DNA from 4 places in the Enterobacter cloacae complex sp. 394I7 genome. Region 3 is predicted to be linked to each of the others. Evidence: predicted binding sites of a transcription regulator. Region 3 holds the regulator's gene; each other region holds the start of a gene.
What was found. The regulator PurR, encoded in region 3, represses purine synthesis genes. The targets are predictions, from matches to a motif close to CANGCAAACGTTTGCNTG.

Region 1: glyA (serine hydroxymethyltransferase) is a predicted target of PurR. The motif match lies at 2,502-2,519, and genes of this name have one in related genera.
Region 2: tusA (sulfurtransferase TusA) is a predicted target of PurR. The motif match lies at 3,685-3,702, and genes of this name have one in related genera.
Region 4: purT (formate-dependent phosphoribosylglycinamide formyltransferase) is a predicted target of PurR. The motif match lies at 3,721-3,738, and genes of this name have one in related genera.

Annotation. Positions count from the first base shown of each region.
Region 1 is NZ_JBXWCR010000007.1:136,670-142,089, forward strand. It holds gene AC2FAP_RS20030 (3-phenylpropionate MFS transporter) at 1-481, opposite strand, end outside; gene AC2FAP_RS20035 (DoxX family protein) at 655-1,077, shown strand; gene glyA (serine hydroxymethyltransferase) at 1,132-2,385, opposite strand; gene hmpA (NO-inducible flavohemoprotein) at 2,690-3,880, shown strand; gene glnB (nitrogen regulatory protein P-II) at 3,976-4,314, opposite strand; gene glrR (two-component system response regulator GlrR) at 4,395-5,420, opposite strand, start outside.
Region 2 is NZ_JBXWCR010000006.1:125,466-130,885, reverse strand. It holds gene AC2FAP_RS19030 (AI-2E family transporter) at 1-932, opposite strand, end outside; gene AC2FAP_RS19025 (MFS transporter) at 1,077-2,294, shown strand; gene AC2FAP_RS19020 (DcrB family lipoprotein) at 2,299-2,856, opposite strand; gene AC2FAP_RS19015 (7-cyano-7-deazaguanine/7-aminomethyl-7-deazaguanine transporter) at 2,929-3,594, opposite strand; gene tusA (sulfurtransferase TusA) at 3,761-4,003, shown strand; gene AC2FAP_RS19005 (TRAP transporter substrate-binding protein) at 4,195-5,166, shown strand; gene AC2FAP_RS19000 (TRAP transporter small permease) at 5,178-5,420, shown strand, end outside.
Region 3 is NZ_JBXWCR010000001.1:889,684-895,103, reverse strand. It holds gene AC2FAP_RS04375 (MFS transporter) at 1-333, opposite strand, end outside; gene cydH (cytochrome bd-I oxidase subunit CydH) at 497-586, opposite strand; gene purR (HTH-type transcriptional repressor PurR) at 884-1,909, shown strand; gene punR (DNA-binding transcriptional activator PunR) at 1,926-2,837, opposite strand; gene punC (purine nucleoside transporter PunC) at 2,953-4,152, shown strand; gene cfa (cyclopropane fatty acyl phospholipid synthase) at 4,452-5,420, shown strand, end outside.
Region 4 is NZ_JBXWCR010000001.1:1,739,250-1,744,669, forward strand. It holds gene AC2FAP_RS08480 (nitrilase-related carbon-nitrogen hydrolase) at 1-121, shown strand, start outside; gene exoX (exodeoxyribonuclease X) at 146-808, shown strand; gene ptrB (oligopeptidase B) at 805-2,865, opposite strand; gene AC2FAP_RS08495 (tellurite resistance TerB family protein) at 2,951-3,601, opposite strand; gene purT (formate-dependent phosphoribosylglycinamide formyltransferase) at 3,772-4,950, shown strand; gene kdgA (bifunctional 4-hydroxy-2-oxoglutarate aldolase/2-dehydro-3-deoxy-phosphogluconate aldolase) at 4,992-5,420, opposite strand, start outside.

The sequences.
Region 1 (5,420 bases), on a different contig from region 3:
CAAGGATCGCACGGTAATCGTAAAGGCTAACCAGTTTACCCACCAATGCAGAGCCGATGACAAAGGCAATTGAGCCCCACAGCCGCACGCGGCCATAATCCATCGTTATCTGTTTTTGCCAGGTGTTTGCCAGGGCATCCGTCAGCGGAACCAGCGGCGAGAAAAAGAGGTTAAAACCGACCATCACCACCATCAGCCATGCAAACTGGTGGCTCACCCAGAAACAGGCGACAAAGACCAACGTCAACAGCGCCAGAATGCGTACCGCCTTAATCAGCAAGGAGGGATCGCTGACGCGCGGTGCGATCAGCAGGCTTCCCAGGAAACGTGCCACCAGACCAGCGCCAAGCAGGATACCTATGGTCTCGGGCGTCAGGCCGATCCCCTTGAGCCAGACGCTCCAGAAAGGCAGAAAAATACCGTAGCTAAAGAAATAGGTGAAATAACTGAGCGCCAGCCAGCGCGTGGAATGCAAGACCATGAATCCCTCCCGAAATGGAGGCCATAGTCTGGCGAGAATACAAAAATTAAGCAAGTCGATAGCCTGCTATAAATTAACGAAAATTTAACATATTGTGCAGTCATCTGACTTATGGCAGGGAATGAAAATGTGTATTACGTTTAAATTACTCCACTTGCAGAGGTATTTCTGCCATGAACTCACTTCGCTATTTAGATTTCGGCCAGGCACGTCACCTGTTGCTGTTAATAGGTCGTATCGCGCTTGTCGTACTGTTTATTATCTTCGGCTATCCAAAACTGACGGGGTTTAGCGGGACCGTACAATATATGACGTCGCTGGGTACACCCATGCCCATGCTGGCGGCCATTATTGCTGTGGTAATGGAGGTGCCTGCCGCCATCCTGATCGTGCTGGGCTTTTTCACCCGCCCTGTTGCCGTACTCTTTGTATTTTACACGCTGGGTACCGCGATTATCGGCCACCACTACTGGGATATGACCGGTGATGCCGTCATGCCGAATATGATTAACTTCTTCAAGAATATCAGTATTGCCGGAGCGTTTATTTTACTGGCGATAGTGGGACCGGGAGCCCTCTCCCTTGACCGGCGTTAACCCATAAAAAAAGGCCGCAATCGCGGCCTTTTTTATTTCTGCAAAACAGAAAGATTATGCGTATACCGGGAAGCGTGCGCAGATTTCCAGAACTTTACCTTTAACGCGCTCGATAACCGCTTCGTCATTGATATTGTCCAGAACGTCACACATCCAGCCTGCCAGCTCTTTCACTTCCGCTTCTTTAAAGCCGCGGCGAGTAACAGCCGGAGAACCGATACGGATACCGGAGGTCACGAACGGGCTCTTCGGATCGTTTGGCACGCTGTTTTTGTTCACGGTGATGTTGGCACGGCCAAGGGCAGCGTCAGCTTCTTTACCGGTCAGGTTTTTATCAACCAGGTCCAGCAGGAACAGGTGGTTCTCAGTACCACCGGAAACCACTTTGTAACCGCGGTTCAGGAAGACTTCCACCATCGCTTTGGCGTTTTTAGCAACCTGCTGCTGGTAAACTTTAAACTCTGGCTCCATCGCTTCTTTCAGCGCCACCGCTTTCGCCGCGATAACGTGCATCAGTGGGCCGCCCTGCGCGCTTGGGAATACGGCAGAGTTCAGCTTTTTGTACAGCTCTTCGTCGCCACCTTTTGCCAGGATCAAGCCACCGCGTGGGCCCGCCAGGGTTTTGTGCGTGGTGGTGGTCACAACGTGAGCATGCGGAACCGGGTTCGGATAAACGCCTGCAGCAATCAGGCCGGCAACGTGCGCCATGTCAACGAACAGGTAAGCACCGATGCTGTCTGCGATTTCACGCATTTTTGCCCAGTCAACGATACCGGAGTAAGCAGAGAAACCGCCGATAATCATCTTCGGTTTGTGGGTCTGCGCCTGCTTCGCCATGTCTTCGTAGTCAATTTTACCGGACTCATCAATGCCGTAAGGAATGATGTTGTACAGTTTGCCAGAGAAGTTAACCGGAGAGCCGTGAGTCAGGTGGCCGCCTTGCGCCAGGTTCATACCCAGAACGGTATCGCCCGGTTGCAGCAGCGCGGTGTAGACCGCGAAGTTAGCCTGAGAGCCAGAGTGTGGCTGTACGTTAGCGTAGTCGGCGCCAAACAGTTCTTTAGCGCGATCGATGGCCAGTTGCTCAACGATATCAACGTACTCGCAACCGCCGTAGTAGCGTTTGCCCGGGTAACCTTCAGCGTATTTGTTGGTCAGCTGAGAACCCTGCGCCTGCATTACGCGCGGGCTGGTGTAGTTTTCGGAGGCGATCAGTTCGATGTGCTCTTCCTGACGTACTTTTTCCTGCTCCATAGCCTGCCACAGTTCGGCATCATAATCGGCAATGTTCATTTCACGCTTTAACATCCGCATCTCCTGACTCAGCTAACAATAAAATTTTGGCCTGAAAAGGCAGTCCTGTTGGACGACGGGCAACAGTATAACTGATTAGTTCTGTGATAACAGGTCTTGACAAACGATTTTACGCAAACGTTTTCCTACCCGCCACGCAAGGGTTTGAGGAATAAAGCCCTCATCATTTTCAACGGATTTCTTTTCAGGTTTGTGATGCATATTTTTCACGTTGCAAAGAACCATTTACAACGCAGGGGTATTTTTTATAAGATGCATTTAAAATACATCATTAAAAACACCACTGAAGGACGCTGCTATGCTCGACGCTCAAACCATCGCCACAGTTAAAGCCACTATTCCCCTGCTGGTCGAAACCGGCCCGAAACTCACCGCCCATTTCTACGATCGTATGTTTACGCATAACCCGGAGTTGAAAGAGATTTTCAACATGAGCAACCAGCGTAACGGCGATCAACGCGAAGCCCTGTTCAACGCCATCGCAGCCTACGCCAGTAATATCGAAAACCTGGCGGCGTTGCTGCCTGCCGTGGAAAAAATTGCGCAGAAGCACACCAGCTTCCAGATCAAACCCGAGCAGTACAACATCGTCGGCGGCCATCTGCTGGCCACACTGGATGAGATGTTTAGCCCGGGCCAGGAGGTGCTGGACGCGTGGGGGAAAGCCTACGGCGTGCTGGCAAATGTGTTCATTAACCGTGAAGCACAGATCTACAGCGAAAACGCCAGTAAGGCAGGCGGCTGGGAAGGTACCCGCGCTTTCCGCATCGTCGAGAAAACGCCGCGCAGCCAGCTCATCACCAGTTTTGAGTTCGAGTCGGTGGATGGCAAGCCGGTCGCTGATTATCAGCCGGGGCAGTATCTGGGCGTGTGGCTGAAGCCTGAAGGTTTCCCGCACCAGGAGATTCGCCAGTACTCCCTGACCCGCAAACCAGACGGTAAACGTTATCGCATTGCCGTAAAACGAGAAGATGGCGGCCAGGTATCAAACTGGCTGCATAACGAGGCTAACGTGGGTGATGTGGTTCATCTGGCCGCGCCTGCGGGCGACTTCTTTATGGCGGTTGAGGCGAATACGCCGGTTACCCTGATCTCAGCCGGGGTGGGTCAGACGCCAATGCTGGCGATGCTCGATACCCTCGCTAAATCAAACCACAGCGCGCAGGTAAACTGGTTCCACGCCGCCGAGAACGGTGAAGTGCACGCGTTTGCCGATGAAGTGAATGCGCTGGCTTCCTCTCTGCCACACTTTACCGCCCATACCTGGTATCGTCTGCCGACGGATGCCGACCGTGCAGCCGCACGCTTTGACAGCGAAGGTCTGATGAATTTGAGTCAGCACGAAGGGGCATTCAGCGCGCCGGAGATGCAGTTTTACGTCTGCGGACCGGTCGCGTTTATGCAGTATGCCGCGAAGCAGCTGGTGGAGTTGGGTGTGAATAAAGACAACATTCATTACGAATGTTTCGGGCCGCATAAAGTACTGTAATCGCCCGATGGCGCTACACTTTCCCGGCCGGTGAGGTTTTGCAGGCCGGGTAAGCATAGCGCCACCCGGCTGAATCAGGAATCAGGTACTGACGATTAAATCGCGGCGTCGTCTTCTTCACCGGTACGGATACGGATCACGCGTGCCACATCAAAGACGAAGATTTTACCGTCGCCAATTTTGCCGGTCTGCGCCGTACGGATAATGGTATCCACACAGGTATCCACGATATCGTCGCTCACCACGATTTCAATTTTCACTTTTGGCAGAAAGTCCACCATGTACTCTGCGCCACGGTAAAGTTCGGTGTGGCCCTTCTGGCGACCAAAACCTTTCACTTCCGTCACTGTCATCCCGGTGATGCCCACTTCCGCCAGCGCTTCACGCACATCATCCAGTTTGAAAGGTTTAATAATCGCATCAATCTTTTTCATGGTGGGTCCTTAAACTCTTGCCTGTAAGCTGCTTCGTAATCGGTTGCTCACAGTATCATACTCATTCAGATTTTGCGGTACTACTCTTTAAAATCGTTTGCTTCCAGCTCATGGCGGGAGAGCAGCTTGTAGAACTCGGTACGGTTGCGCCCGGCCATACGCGCCGCATGGGTTACGTTGCCTTTGGTTATCTGCAGGAGCTTGCGCAGATAGTTCAGTTCGAACTGATTACGCGCTTCTGCAAACGTCGGCAGCGCGGTGTTTTCCCCTTCCAGCGCCTGCTCCACCAGCGCGTCGCTAATGACGGGTGACGAGGTCAGCGCCACGCACTGTTCAATAACGTTCACCAGCTGGCGCACGTTGCCCGGCCAGCTTGCGGCCATCAGCCGTTTCATCGCATCGGTGGAAAACGCCCGGACAAAAGGCTTATGCCGATCGGCCGCCTGGCGCAAAAGATGGTTTGCCAGCAGCGGAATATCTTCCGCCCGCTCGGCCAGTGCCGGAATTTTCAGGTTCACCACGTTCAGACGGTAGTAGAGATCTTCACGAAACTCGTTGCGCGCCATGACTTTTGGTAAATCGCGGTGCGTGGCCGAAATGATACGCACGTTAATATCGATATCGCGGTTACTGCCGAGGGGGCGCACTTTTCGCTCCTGCAAAACACGCAGCAATTTGACCTGCAGCGGTGCCGGCATATCGCCAATCTCGTCCAGGAAAAGTGTGCCGCCTTCTGCCGCCTGGAAAAGCCCTTCCCGGCTGCTCACCGCCCCGGTGAACGCCCCGCGGGCATGACCAAACAGTTCAGACTCAAGCAGTTGTTCAGGGAGCGCACCACAGTTAATCGCGATAAAGGCGTTTTTGCTGCGCGGGCTAGCGTTATGGATAGCCTGGGCAAGGATCTCTTTCCCGGTACCGCTCTGGCCATTAATCAGCACGCTAACGTCTGACTGCGCCACCATCCGGGCCTGTTCGAGCAGACGCAGCATAATCGGGCTGCGGGTGACGATAGACTCCCGCCACGCTTCATCATTCGACGGAGCCGCGTGCTCAAGCGCGCTGTCGATAGCCTTATAGAGGGCATCTTTATCTACCGGCTTGGTGAG
Region 2 (5,420 bases), on a different contig from region 3:
ATCCCGACCGGCCCCAGCAGCCATCCCCAGATCAGCAACGACAAGAACACCACCAGCGTCGACATTCCGAGACGGTGGCCCATCATGCGCGGCTCAAGGATATTGCCCAGCACCATATGCACGACCAGGAACAGCGCCCCCACCAGCATGCACTCGTAAAAGCCATTGAACAGAAACGCCTGAATCATCGGCGGCACGGCGGAAAGCACCGCGCCGATGTTGGGTACGTAATTCAGCAGAAACGCCAGTACGCCCCACATCAGCGCGAACTGCACGCCCATCAGCATCAGTCCCAGCCAGACAATCACCCCGGTCCAGACGCTTAACAGCGTTTTCAGGGCCAGATATTTGGACACGCCCTTCAGGGCCCGGTGTAAACCCGCAATATGAATTTGCGGGTTATTCAGCGCAAAGCGCAGCTTATAAGGAACATGGCGGACCTCGAACAGCATAAACACCACCGTCATCACCAGCAGCAGGATGCTGGCCATCGCGCCGGAAAGGCCGGTCATCAGGGTGGTGGCGTAGGTCATGACCTTCTCTGAATCCATGCGGCGTAACATCCGCTCGGGTGAGATATGCAGGTTAAGAAAAGGCATCATCTCCTGAAGCGAAACGATCTTACGCGTCAGCTCTTTGTTGTACTGCGGGAGCATGGTGGAGAATTCACTGAGCGACGCCGCGAGCACGCCGAAAAGCGCCGTCAGGGCAATCATCATCACGATGACCACGATAGTAATGGCCACCGGACGGCTGATGCCCCGGCGCAAAAACCAGGTCACCAGCGGATTAAGCACAATGGCAAAAAAGAGCGCCAGCAGGAGCTGGACAATGATGTCAGCGGCAGCATGGATACCTGCGAGGATAACCACCAGGCAGGCGAGTTTTAATAAGATGTGAAGTCCTGCTTTGTCGGACTGGTTCGGTATCATGCGGGTTCCTTAATGTGATAGCCCGTTAAGTGTAGTGCCCGGTGGCCGCTTCGTCTGGAGCCGATAATCTGAAAGTCAGTGCTGATTTTCTTATCCTGCCGTGGTAATAGTGAAACACTGTTGTAAAAATTCAGGTTAAACCCCATGCCAGAGCATGCCGCCGAACCGGCGCTGAGCGGATTGCGCCTCAATCTGCGCATTGTTTCCGTTGTGATTTTTAACTTCGCCAGTTATCTGACGATTGGCCTGCCGCTGGCGGTGTTGCCGGGCTATGTCCATGACGTCATGGGTTTTAGCGCATTCTGGGCGGGGCTGGTCATCAGCCTGCAGTATTTCGCCACGCTCCTGAGCCGCCCGCATGCCGGGCGCTATGCGGATCTGTTTGGGCCAAAGCGCATCGTCATAGTGGGGCTCTGCGGCTGTTTTCTGAGTGGTCTGGGCTACCTGCTGGCCGCCACCACCAGCCACTGGCCGCTGGTCAGCCTGGCGCTGCTCTGTCTGGGGCGAGTGATTCTGGGTATCGGACAAAGTCTGGCGGGTACCGGTTCGACGCTGTGGGGCGTGGGTGTGGTGGGTGCGTCCCATATTGGCCGGGTGATCTCGTGGAACGGTATCGTCACTTACGGCGCAATGGCGCTGGGCGCACCGCTGGGGGTGATCTGTTATGCCTATGGCGGGCTATCCGGGCTGGCTATCACCATTATGGTCGTCGCGCTGCTCGCGATTCTGTTTGCCCTGCCGCGCCCGAAGGTGAAGGCCAGCAAAGGCAAGCCACTGCCGTTCAGGGCGGTGCTGGGGCGCGTCTGGCCTTATGGTATGGCGCTGGCGCTGGCAACCACCGGCTTCGGCGTGATCGCCACGTTCATCACTCTCTTCTATGACGCCAAAGGCTGGGACGGCGCAGCCTTTGCCCTGACGCTGTTTAGCTGTGCGTTTGTCGGCTCGCGTTTGCTCTTCCCGAACGGTATCAACCGTCTGGGGGGACTGAATGTGGCGTTGATCTGCTTTGCGGTAGAGATTGTCGGGCTGGTGTTGACCGGGATTGCCACCGCACCGTGGATGGCGAAAATGGGCGTTTTCCTCGCCGGCGCTGGCTTTTCGCTGGTCTTCCCGGCACTCGGCGTGGTCGCGGTAAAAGCCGTGCCGCAGCAGAACCAGGGGTCGGCGCTGGCGACCTACACGGTGTTTATGGACATGTCGCTGGGCATTACCGGGCCGCTGGCGGGGCTGGTGATGGCGTGGGCAGGGGTACCGGTAATCTATCTTGCCGCGGCGGGTCTGGTGGTTATCGCATTGATGCTGACATGGCGGCTAAAAAAATGGCCCCCGGTGCAGGCACCGGAGGCCACGTCATCATCGTGAAGAATTACTGGATCACGATGGTGTTAATGATGTTTTCAGCAGCCGTCTGCGCTTTCTGCTGATTTTCCGCCGGCAGAGTGATCTGCAGGGTCAGCAGTTTATTATCGACCTTGCCAAGCACCACGGAAGAGTAAGCGGTCTGGCCTTTTGCTGAAATGATGCTGTCCAGCTGTTGCAGCGTATGGCCTTTCAGTTCGATAGATTTATTGGTCACGACCTGCAGCTGCGGATCGCGGCTGCGCTGCTGATCTTCCAGACGTTTGGTCATGACGGCCAGGTCTTCGCTGGTGTCGTCGCCCACAATCACAATAACGGCTTTCTGCCCGGTTGCATCGGAGTAAACGTGCATATTGTTCGCCTGGGTACCCAGCTTGCCGCTCTGGTCAGTCATATCTGCCGGCAGAGAGAAACTGAGTTTACCGTCCAGCAGACTCACCGGATGACCGGTGGCGTTGCTCTCTGCAGACGCGCCCTGAGCAGGCGTTTTCGTGTCGCTGTTATCACAGGCTGCAAGGCCCACAACCAGCAGGCCAATCCCGACATATTTAACCAGATTGCGCATTAACTTCTTCCTTTCGATAAACGGCCATAACGGCTGATTGGCTCATCTTATCACAACTGATAAAGCGAACCCTTAACCAGCCTGCAATGCTGTGATTTCAGATTTATCTGCGAGTCTTTTCAGCAGCATATTTAGCAGGACGCCGTACATCGGCAGGAAGAACACAATGCTGATAAGCACCTTGAAGCAGTAGTCCACAAGGGCGATTTCCATCCAGTGCTGGGCCATAAATGCGTCCGGGCTACGCCAGAATGCGATAAAGAAGAAGGCCAGCGTGTCGCTGACGTTGCCGAACAGCGTGGACGCCGTGGGTGCCATCCACCAGCGATGATTTTGACGCAGGCGGTTAAACACGTGAACGTCGAGGATCTGCCCCAGCGCGTAGGCCATAAAGCTGGCGGAGGCGATACGGGCGACAAAGAGGTTGAAGTGTGTTAATGCCTCGAACCCCTGCCAGCTTCCCATATAAAACAGGGAAGAGATCACGTACGAAATGAACAGCGCCGGCAGCATGACCGCAAAAATAATGCGGCGAGCCAGCGGTGCGCCGAAAATACGCACGGTCAAATCAGTGGCGAGAAAAATAAACGGGAAACTGAACGCACCCCACGTGGTATGAAAACCAAAGATGGAGATCGGGAGTTGCACCAGATAGTTGCTGGAGGTAATCACCAGCAAATGAAAAAGCGAAAGCCAGAACAACGCTTTAACGCGCTGCGAATCAGAAAACTGCATCATGTTGTAACCTTTTTATACGTTGGGGTGAGGGAACCCAATAAAAACCGCAGCATGATACTGCTTTGGCCGGACATTGCAATGGTTAGTTTTTACGCAATCGTTAACCTGGTTGCATTGCCGACGATGGGGCGTAAACTACAGCCGTTTTTACCTGACCGAGAAGAACATGACCGATCTGTTTTCCAGCCCAGACCACACCCTTGATGCTCAGGGCCTTCGCTGCCCGGAGCCGGTAATGATGGTACGTAAAACCGTGCGCAACATGCAGACCGGTGAGACGCTGCTGATCATCGCCGACGACCCCGCCACCACCCGCGACATTCCCGGTTTTTGTACCTTTATGGAACATGAGCTGGTGGCACAGCAGACCGAAACGCTGCCGTACCGGTATGTGATCCGTAAGGGGTAAATGCGGCCTGATGGCCTCACCCCGACCCTCTCCCACAAGGAGAGGGAGAAAACCTTTCTAAACCATCGTTTCAAAATTTCACGCTTTTGTGAGGCGCTTCACCTCCGCTTTTCCGGCCGTAGTCTAGTTTTTAAGCGTACAAAAATAAAACACTGTTTTAACGCTTATCTCACTACCCTGGAGTTGACCCGATGAAAACGACCCTCAAGCCGTTACTGGCCGCCCTGTGCCTCTCCGCTTTTGCCTGCTCTGTCGCTGCGCAAACCATCAAAGCCGCCGATGTGCACCCTGAAGGCTACCCGAACGTGGTGGCGGTTCAGCAAATGGGTGAAAAACTCAAACAACAAACCGATGGCAAGCTGGAGATCAAGGTCTTCCCCGGCGGCGTGCTGGGGGATGAAAAACAGATGATTGAGCAGGCGCAGATGGGGGCGATCGATATGATCCGCGTCTCGATGGCGCCGGTGGCGGCCATCCTGCCCGATATCGAAGTCTTCACGCTGCCCTACGTTTTCCGCGATGAAGACCACATGCACAAAGTGATCGACGGGGATATCGGCAAGCAGATTGGCGATAAGCTAACCGCTAACCCGAAATCACGACTGGTGTTCCTCGGCTGGATGGACTCCGGCACCCGCAACCTGATCACCAAAGATCCGATTGTTAAACCCGACGATCTGAAAGGGAAGAAAATCCGCGTACAGGGCAGTCCGGTGGCGCTGGCGACGCTGAAAGATATGGGCGCTAACGCGGTGGCGATGGGGGTGAGCGAAGTTTACAGCGGGATGCAAACCGGCGTGATTGACGGCGCGGAGAATAATCCACCGACCTATGTCGCGCATAACTATATGCCGGTCGCCAAAAACTACACCCTCAGCGGCCACTTTATCACCCCGGAAATGCTGCTCTACTCAAAAGTGAAGTGGGACAAACTCAGCGCCGACGAGCAGAAAAAGATCCTGACCCTGGCCCGTGAAGCCCAGTTTGAACAACGTAAGTTGTGGGAAGCCTATAACGCCCAGGCGCTGGAAAAAATGAAGGCTGGCGGGGTGCAGTTCCACGAGATCGACAAAACGGTATTTATCAAAGCCACAGAGCCGGTGCGCGCCCAGTATGGCGAAAAGCATCAGGATCTGATGAAAGCCATCGCTGACGTCAAGTAACCGGAGTACGTATGTCCGAACTCTATCTGAAGTGGATGGACCGTCTCTACCTGCTGGCGATGGCCGTGGCGGGCATCTCGCTGCTGGTGATGACGATTGTGATCCCCATCGGCATCTTTTCGCGCTATGTGCTTAACCGCGGTGAATCCTGGCCGGAGCCGGTTGCCATCATCTGCATGGTGACCTTCACCTTTATCGGCGCGGCGGTCAGCTACCGTGCCGGTTCGCACATTGCGGTGAATATGCTCACCGAC
Region 3 (5,420 bases):
AAAGAACGCGCCGTGGTTAAGACTGGTCAGAATGCGGGACAACATCAGGGTGGTGTAATCCGGAGCAATCGCGGAGAGCACGTTGCCCAGCGTAAATATCGCCATCAGGAAAATCAGCGCATTGCGGCGCGCGCGGTGTGAAAGCAGAAGCGTCATGAGCGGTGCCCCCACCATCACGCCAATGGCGTAGGCGCTGATGAGCATCCCGGCCGCCGGGATAGAAACATCCACGCCCCGGGCGATAACAGGCAGTAACCCCATCGGGGAGAATTCAGTGGTGCCAATCCCAAAAGCGCCAATCGCCAGGGCAAGCAGGGGAAAATTGATTTTCATGCGTCAACTCCGGATGCCGTGTCATGTCGTGACACAGAACAAAGAAGCCGAAAGCATGACATCAATCACAAAAAATGAGAAGTTAACAAATTGGCAAAAGATTTTTGCCGCAGGCGTAACAATCAGGAAAACTGAGAGGGAGAGAGCTCTCCCTCCGTGTAAATCAATGCAATGCAGCCGTCAGACCCGCCGCAACAATCAGAGCCAGTACAATAACGGTGGTCACCAGCGAAAACTTCAGATCGTAGCTCATCAATTTTTCTCCTTTTAATCTCCCCACGAAAAGTGAGCCTGCTCATTTTTACACAGTTTAGTTCAAAAATCTTCCTGGATTTAAACTGATAACCACTTTAGCTCTTCCCCTTTTCATCAAGATAGGACAAAATTCCACGCTAAATTTATTAGCGTACCGGCCATTGACCCCCTCCTGACGTCCTGTGTCGTTTTCCCGGCGTGCCGCAATTCAAGATTGCGTGATAAGGGTGAGAGAAGGCAAACGTTTACCTTCAAGTTTTTCAGGAGTTTAGGATATGGTCTGGAGTGACATTTAATGGCAACAATTAAAGACGTAGCAAAACGCGCAAACGTTTCCACTACAACCGTATCACATGTAATTAACAAAACCCGCTTTGTGGCGGAAGAGACGCGCAACGCCGTCTGGGCGGCAATCAAAGAATTACACTATTCACCGAGTGCGGTGGCGCGCAGCCTCAAAGTTAATCACACCAAATCCATTGGTTTGCTGGCTACCAGCAGTGAAGCGGCCTATTTTGCCGAGATCATTGAAGCGGTCGAGAAAAACTGCTTCCAGAAAGGCTATACCCTGATTCTGGGCAACGCGTGGAACAGCATTGAAAAACAGCGCGCTTATCTCTCCATGATGGCACAAAAGCGTGTGGATGGCCTGCTGGTGATGTGTTCAGAGTATCCGGAGTCCGTGCTTTCCATGCTGGAAGAGTACCGCCATATTCCTATGGTGGTCATGGACTGGGGCGAAGCACGTGCAGACTTCACCGACTCCGTCATCGATAACGCGTTTGAAGGCGGCTATATGGCAGGCCGTTATCTGATTGAACGCGGTCACCGTGAGATTGGTGTGATCCCGGGTCCACTGGAGCGCAACACCGGAGCCGGGCGTCTGGCCGGGTTTATGAAAGCGATGGAAGAGGCGCTGATTACCGTGCCGGAAAACTGGATCGTGCAGGGTGACTTTGAACCGGAATCCGGTTACCGCGCAATGCAGCAGATTGTCTCCCAGCCGCATCGCCCGACAGCCGTTTTCTGTGGCGGTGACATTATGGCGATGGGTGCTCTCTGTGCCGCCGATGAACTGGGTTTGCGCGTGCCGCAGGACATTTCCGTGATCGGGTATGACAACGTGCGCAACGCGCGCTTCTTTACCCCGGCGCTGACCACCATCCACCAGCCAAAAGACTCGCTGGGTGAAACGGCCTTCAATATGCTGATGGACAGGATCGTCAACAAGCGTGAAGAGTCTCAGTCTATTGAAGTTCACCCGCGTCTTATCGAACGCCGTTCCGTTGCGGATGGCCCGTTCCGCGACTATCGTCGTTAATCTTTTACGGGGCCAGTTATACTGGCTCCCGTAGCCATTCCCGGTTAAGCGTCTCACTGTCTCCCAGGTAATCCAGCAGCCAGGCCATTGCGGGCGACACATCATTTTGTTGCCAGGTGAGGCAACAGGCCGCATCCGGAAAAGGATTTTCCAGCGTCAGTTCAACCCATTCACCGGTGTCGATTCGGGGCCGTGCAAAATGGCCAGGGACCATGGCAACGCACAGCCCTGCGCTGAGGCATGTTGCTGAGGATTCCCAGTCCGGCGCAACCACCCGTCGCTGGTTATCCAGCAGCCAGGTAATGCGTTTGGGCAACGAACGCGAGGTATCTTCCAGCACCAGCGAGGGCCAGTTACGGAGCGTTTCGTCGCTGAGCGGCCCGTCCATGGCCGCCAGCGGATGATCGCTTGCCACCACACATTTCCAGCTGAGCATGCCCATGTCGCGAAAGGCAAAGCGTCCCCCAACCGGGATCGCCTGCGTGGCACCGATCGCCATCTCTGCCCTGCCATCCGCCAGCGCATCCCAGACGCCGTTAAACACTTCCTGGGATACCCGCAATTCGACATCCGAGAAATGGCGATAGAAATCGACAATCATCTGCCGGGTACGTTCCGGTTTTACGATGTTATCCACGGCAATGGAAAGATGTCCTCGCCAGCCGTTAGCGATCTGCTGACACTGTTCGCGGGTGATCTGCATTTTTTTGATAACAGAACGCCCTTCTTTCAAAAACCATGCCCCGGCGGGCGTTAATTCCACATCACGGTGACGCCGTTCAAACAGCGGAACGGCCAGCCATTCTTCAAGCTGACGCACCGTATAGCTGATTGCCGAGGGGACGCGGTGCAACTCCTGCGCTGCACCGCTAAAGCTGCCGTTGCGTGCAACAGCATCGACCACTTCAAGAGAATAATCTGACCACATTTTCTGCCTGCAAAAATTTTGAATGCACTCGCCAAATATTAGCGTTTCACAAGCTGCTTTGCACTCCCTACACTCTGCGCAAACATAGACCTGCCTCCCTCAGGAGAAAAAAACAATGCAACCCAGGAAAGGATTTTTAGTCTGGCTCGGTGGTTTAAGCGTGCTGGGCTTTTTAGCCACTGATATGTACCTGCCCGCCTTCGCCGCAATGCAGGAAGATTTACAGACCCCGGCGGCAGCCATCAGCGCCAGCCTGAGCTTATTCCTCGCGGGCTTTGCCTTCGCGCAGCTGCTCTGGGGGCCTCTCTCTGACCGCTTTGGCCGTAAACCGGTGCTGTTGCTGGGGCTGGCTATCTTTGCCGTCGGCTGTCTGGGAATGTTATGGGTACGCGATGCAACCTGGCTGCTGGTACTGCGCTTCGTGCAGGCCGTTGGCGTCTGTGCTGCCGCGGTGACCTGGCAGGCGCTGGTCACCGACTACTATCCGGCCAACCGTACAAACCGCATTTTCGCCACCATTATGCCGCTGGTAGGGCTTTCGCCTGCCCTCGCCCCGCTGCTCGGGAGCTGGATCCTGGCGCATTTCGACTGGCAGGCCATTTTCGCTACGCTGTTTGCCATCACGCTGGTCCTGATGATCCCGGCATTCACACTCAAAGCGGCACATAAGAAAGAGACGCCTGCTGACACAACACCGGTGACCTTCACCTCTCTGCTGAGCACCAAAGCGTACCGCGGTAATGTCCTGATTTATGCCGCCTGCTCGGCGAGTTTCTTCGCGTGGCTGACCGGTTCGCCGTTCATTCTTCACGATATGGGTTACAGCCCGGCCGCCATCGGTCTGAGCTATGTCCCGCAGACCATCGCGTTTCTGGTCGGGGGCTATGGCTGTCGCGCGGCGCTGCAAAAATGGGAAGGTCAGCAGATGCTGCCCTGGCTGCTGGTACTCTACGCGCTGAGCGTGATCGCCACCTGGGCTGTGGGCTTTATCCCGGGCGCCGGTCTGGCAGAAATTCTGATTCCATTCTGCGTGATGGCCGTGGCGAACGGTGCGATTTACCCTATCGTCGTAGCCCAGGCGTTACGTCCGTTCCCACAGGCAACAGGTCGTGCGGCCGCGCTTCAGAATACCCTGCAGCTGGGTCTGTGCTTCCTGGCAAGCCTGGTGGTCTCTGCGCTGATTGCCACGCCGCTCCTGACCACCACCAGCGTCATGCTGGTTACGGTTGCGCTGGCCCTTCTGGGATACCGTATGCAGTCTGCGGCACAACGTGAGCAGGATGACCGCGCAGAGGTGAAAACCTCGCATGCATAATCGCGCCAGAAATTATGTTAAATATCAGTGATTAGGTTGCTAAGAATTTTCTATTGAATCACCAAATTTTGAGGCCTATACTAAATTTGGTTCGATTAAATACGATAAATATTATGTGTTAACGGGAGCCGGAGCGCTCCCGTTTTACCATGGAAGGCATTTCGGCAAGGGTTATCTCCCTTCCTCTGTTCTACGTCGGATACTAGCCTCACGGGGAAATACCGTGAGATTTCTCACAAACCATAAAAAGCGTCTACGCTGTTTGAAGGTTCTGATCACAGTAAGGTGATGGAGAAGCTATGAGTTCATCGTGTATAGAAGAAGTCAGCGTTCCGGACGATAACTGGTCCCGGATCGTCAGTGAACTGTTAGGTCGTGCAGGCATCACTATTAATGGATCTTCGCCATCCGATCCACAGGTTAAGCATCCCGACTTTTTTAAACGCGTATTGCGGGAGGGATCGTTAGGCCTGGGGGAAAGTTATATGGACGGCTGGTGGGAGTGTGAACGGCTGGATATGTTTTTCTCCAGCGTTTTACGCGCCGGTCTGGAAAACCAGCTCCCCCGCAATCTGAAAGATACATTACGTGTCGCCTCCGCCCGGCTGTTTAATCTGCAAAGCAAAAAACGGGCGTGGATCGTCGGCAAGGAGCATTACGACCTCGGTAATGACCTGTTCAGCCGCATGCTCGATCCTTTCATGCAATATTCCTGCGCCTACTGGAAAGAGGCCTCAACCCTTGAAGAAGCACAACAGGCTAAGCTACGTCTGATTTGTGAAAAACTGCAGCTACAGCCGGGCATGCGTGTGCTGGATATCGGCTGTGGATGGGGTGGTCTGGCCTATTTTATGGCGAAGCATTATGGTGCCAGCGTGGTCGGTGTGACCATTTCAGCTGAACAGCAAAAAATGGCACGGGAGCGCTGCCAGGGCCTTGATGTGGATATTCGCCTTCAGGATTATCGCGACCTGAACGAGCAGTTTGATCGCATAGTCTCCGTCGGCATGTTCGAACACGTGGGGCCGAAAAACTATGACACCTACTTCAGCGTGGTGGACCGTAACTTGAAACCTGACGGCATCTTCCTGCTGCACACCATTGGTTCTAAGCGCACCGACAATAACGTCGATCCGTGGATCAACAAATACATCTTTCCGAATGGCTGTTTGCCGTCCGTTCGCCAGATTGCTAACGCCAGTGAACCTCATTTCATTATGGAAGACTGGCATAACTTTGGCGCGGATTATGACACCACGTTGATGGCA
Region 4 (5,420 bases), 850 kb from region 3:
CGGCAGCGCGTTATGGGATGAAAAAGGTCAGCTGATCGTCCGCGCGGACAAAGGTGAACTGCTATTGACCGGATCTCTTGGCAGACAGGGTTGGCAAGGCGATATCATTCCTTTAGGCTAGGCGTTTTAGGCTCAGGAGAGTTCAATGCTGCGCGTCATCGATACCGAAACCTGCGATCTTCAGGGCGGAATAGTGGAAGTGGCTTCTGTCGACGTGATTGATGGAAAAATAGTCAACCCAATGAGCCATCTGGTACGTCCCGACCGCCCGATCAGCCCGCAGGCAATGGCTATTCATCGCATTACAGAATCGATGGTGGCGGACAAACCGTGGATAGAAGAGGTGATACCCCACTATTACGGTAGCCCGTGGTACGTCGCGCACAACGCCAGTTTTGACCGCCGGGTGCTCCCCGACATGCCCGGAGAATGGATTTGCACGATGAAACTGGCGCGTCGTCTCTGGCCCGGGATTAAGTACAGCAATATGGCGTTGTACAAATCCCGTAAGCTGAGCGTCAGAACGCCGGAGGGTCTGCACCATCACCGCGCCCTGTATGACTGCTACATCACCGCCGCGTTACTCATTGATATTATGAATAACTCCGGCTGGACCCCTGATGATATGGCGACCATTACCGGGCGTCCGGCATTGCTGACTACCTTCACCTTTGGCAAATACCGCGGTCGGGCGGTTTCCGATATTGCGGATAAAGATCCGGGCTATCTGCGCTGGCTCTATAACAACCTCGATAAGATGAGCCCGGAACTGCGTTTAACGCTTAAGCACTATCTTGGCGAAGCTTAACGCTCCGCACGGCCTGGCAGCGTCTCCTGCGCCAGGCCAATCAAAAACGCATACTCCAGTGCCACGCCTTCGTAAGATTTAAATCGTCCCGATTTCCCGCCGTGACCGGAGTCCATATCCGTGCACAGCAGCAACAGGTTGTCGTCGGTTTTCAGTTCCCGCAGTTTCGCCACCCATTTTGCAGGCTCCCAGTATTGCACCTGTGAATCGTGCAATCCGGTGGTCACCAGCATGTGCGGATACGCTTTCGCTTCCACATTGTCGTACGGGCTGTACTCTTTCATGTAGCGATAGTAGATCTCATCCTGCGGGTTGCCCCACTCTTCAAACTCTCCAGTCGTCAGCGGGATGGATTCATCCAGCATGGTCGTTACCACATCGACAAACGGCACCTGCGCAATAATCCCTTTAAAGCGTTCGGGACGCTGATTGATGACGGCCCCCATCAATAATCCTCCCGCGCTGCCGCCCATACCAAAGCAAAGCCCAGGATCGCCATAGCCCTGCTCAATCAACGCATCGCAGACGTCGAGATAATCATTGAAGGTATTTTTCTTTTTCAGGAATTTCCCGTCTTCATACCAGTGCTGACCCAACTCCCCGCCGCCGCGAACATGCGCAATGGCGAACACAAAACCGCGATCCAGCAGACTTAACCGGCTGCTGCTGAAATCAGCGTCCATGCTTGAGCCGTAGGAGCCGTAGCCGTAAACCAGAATCGGATTCTTACCTTTCTGGAAATACGCCCGATGATAAACAAGCGAGACCGGCACCTCGACGCCATCGCGGGCGGTAACCCACAGGTGCTCGCTTCGGTAGTTGTCGGAATCAAACCCTTTCACTTCGGACTGTTTAAGCACCTGACGTTGCCCGGTGTCCATATCCAGCTCAAAGAGCGTATCGGGCGTGGTCATAGACGAGTAGCCGTAGCGCAGACGCGACGATTCCGGCTCAGGATTAAACCCTATCCACGTAACATAGGCCGGGTCGTCAAACGCAATCCCGATCACTTCCCGCGTTTTGCGGTTAATTTGCCGCAGGCTGGTCAGCCCCCGCTGGCGTTCCTCAACCACCAGCCAGTCGGTGAACAGCGTAAACCCTTCGAGCATCACCTGCTCCCGGGCGGGGATTAACACTTCCCACTTGCGTTCGTCGCGTACTTTGGTTTTGTAGAGGCCAAAGTTTTTACCCTCCCGATTAGAGCGCAGGTAAAAGCTGTGCTGGAAGTGATCGAGACTGTATTCATGATCTTTACGCCGCGGCAGGAAGCACAGCGGCTGCGCATCAGGTAGTTCGGCGTCCAGAAGCAGAACTTCAGAGGTTGTGGCGCTGGCCAGGAAGATAATCACATAGTGGCGGGACGAGGTTTTGTGCAGGCTGACATAAAACGTTTCGTCTTTCTCTTCGTAAACCAGTTCGTCGTCAGCAGAATCCGTCCCAACGGTATGGCGCCACACCTGGTAAGGCAGCAACGTGGAGGCATGCTTTTTGACGTAGTAGACCGTTTCGGAATCATTCGCCCAGACAAAGTCCGGCGAAACGTTATCCAGCATTTCCGGATACCAGTTACCGGTTTCCAGGTTGCGAAAACGCAAACCGTACTGACGACGGGAGAGGTAATCCTCCGCCAGCGCCATAATGGTGTTATCGGGAGAGATGGACATGCCGCCGAGGGTATAAAACTCGCTGTGGGCGGCGCGCTGGTTGGCATCCAGCAAGATATCCCACTCATCCCATTCGGCGCATAACACCGACTGTCGCTGGTAGATGGGATACTCGTTGCCAGGTTCGTAGATATGGCGATATCGATAGCCATTTTTGGTCCATGGCGCGGAAATATCGCGCTGGGGGATACGCTGCACCATTTCATTTAGCAGCTGATCCTGCAACGCCTGCTGGCTGGACATGACCTTGCGGCCATAGTCGTTTTCCTCGTGCAGGTAGTCAAGCACTTCTGGCCGGGAACGGGAGTCGTCCCGCAGCCAGTAATAGTTATCTATACGCGTATCGCCATGCGTGGTGATCGCATACGGAGTACGTCGGGCTTTCGGTGGCATGTCATCATTCTTTTGAGTTTTACACCCTATAAGGTTGGCAAAACCCACGCATGATGCAAGCGAAACATGGCTGCGACGGCGGCAGTTAGCCCTGTAACGCCCGTTTTTGCTCCTGAATATCCTTCTCGATCCCGTCCCGGACATCTTGTGGGATCTTCAGGGCATCACCCAGCGCATTGAGATAGCTGCGCTCCATAAAGTGATCGATATCGATGGCGGCACAGCTCAGAAAATAGAGCTCAAGCGCCTCTTCCTCATTTTTCACGCTTTGCGCCAGACGCTGCGGTTCGAGTGGCTGTTCGATGGCCTGCGCCACCAGCGCTCTGCCCTTTTCTTCGACACCGGCTTCGCGCAGTTGCTGCTCAATCGCCGATCGTTCCTGGTCATCAATGTGCCCGTCGCTTTTCGCCGCGAACACCAGCGCCAGGATGAGCCGTTCGGTACGCAGATCCAGCGGCGAGGTCTGCTCACCAAAGTGGGGTTCGTCGCTGTGCGCGGTCCGCACTCTGTCCTTGTATTTGTTCCACAGTACGGTACCCGCAATAGCGCCGCCGCCCGCCAGCAGCGCGCCGGTACCATACTTTGCCAGTAACTTACGCGAGGATTTATTGGCAACCAGCAGTCCAGCCAGCCCGCCAAGCGCCCCCGGAACCAAGAGTTTGCTCAGCCCCTGCTCGCCGGATGACGACGTTTTCTGTCCCAACATGGATTGCAATTGATTTAGCCAGCCTGACATGGTTTCCCTCACTTAACGGTGAATATGTCTCCCAGCGTAAGCGAGCAGGCGTCAGGAAATGTCTGCCACGGCTAAAGAAGCGCAAATTTCTTAACCGCTCTCGGGCCCTGAACAAGACAGACGCAAACGTTTACGTTTATAATGCGCGCAACTTTTTCAGGGGGATTGTTATGACTCGTTTAGGAACCGCGCTGCGACCTGCGGCGACGCGTGTGATGCTGTTAGGATCGGGCGAACTGGGTAAAGAGGTCGCCATTGAGTGCCAGCGTTTGGGCGTGGAAGTCATTGCAGTGGATCGTTACGCTGACGCACCTGCCATGCATGTCGCCCACCGTTCTTATGTGATCAATATGCTGGATGGCGATGCCCTGCGTACGCTGATTACGCAGGAGAAACCGGATTTCGTGGTACCCGAAATTGAAGCCATTGCCACCGATACGCTGATCGCCCTTGAGCAGGAAGGCCAGCGCGTGGTGCCCTGCGCAAAAGCGGCCAAACTCACCATGAACCGCGAAGGCATTCGTCGTCTGGCGGCTGAAGAGCTGGTCTTACCTACCTCAGGCTACCGTTTTGCCGGCGATAAAGCCGCTTTCCTGCAGGCTGTCGACGAAATTGGCTACCCGTGCATCATTAAGCCCGTCATGAGCTCCTCCGGTAAAGGACAGAGCTTTATCCGCGACAGCAGCACTCTGGATAAGGCGTGGGAGTATGCCCAGCAGGGAGGACGTGCTGGTGCCGGTCGCGTGATTATCGAAGGCGTCGTAAAGTTTGATTTCGAAATCACGCTGCTGACGGTCAGCGCCGTTGATGGCGTCCATTTCTGCGATCCGATTGGCCACCGCCAGGAAGATGGCGACTATCGTGAATCCTGGCAGCCGCAGCAGATGAGCGACCTGGCGCTGGCACGTGCGCAGGAAATTGCCCGTAAAGTGGTTCTGGCGCTGGGCGGTTACGGATTGTTTGGCGTGGAACTGTTTGTCTGCGGCGACGAGGTAATTTTCAGTGAAGTCTCCCCTCGCCCGCACGATACCGGGATGGTCACGCTGATTTCGCAGGACCTTTCTGAATTCGCCCTGCATGTGCGCGCTTTCCTCGGCCTGCCCGTTGGCGGCATTCGTCAGTACGGCCCGGCGGCTTCGGCGGTGATCCTGCCGCAATTAACCAGCCAGAACGTCATCTTTGATAACGTCGAAGGGGCTATAGGTGCAGGCTTGCAGGTTCGTCTGTTCGGGAAACCGGAGATTGACGGCACGCGCCGCCTTGGCGTGGCGCTAGCGACCGGTGAAAACGTGGATGAGGCTGTGGCAAGAGCCAAAACAGCCGCCGCGAACGTGAAGGTTGCAGGATAAAAAAAACGGGCCAGCAGGCCCGTTTTTCATATTGTCTTCGCTTACTGCTTCGCGCCTTCAACCGCTTCGCGAGCCAGTTTAGTGATGCGATCCCAGTCGCCTGCTTCCAGCGCATCCGCAGGAACCAGCCATGAACCGCCGATGCACAGGACACTTTTCAGCGCCAGGTAGTCACGGTAGTTTGCCGGAGAGATACCGCCCGTCGGGCAGAAGCGAACCTGAGAGAATGGACCCGCAATAGCCTGCAGCGCTTTGGTACCGCCGTTAGCTTCAGCCGGGAAGAATTTGAACTCTTTCAGGCCGTAATCCATACCCATCATCAGTTCAGATACGGTGCTGATACCCGGGATCAGAGGGATCGTGCCTTCGGTTGCAGCTTTCAGCAGCGGCTCGGTCAGGCCAGGGCTGATAGCGAACTGCGCGCCCGCTTCGGTCACGTCAGCCAGCTGCTGTGCGTTCAGTACGGTACC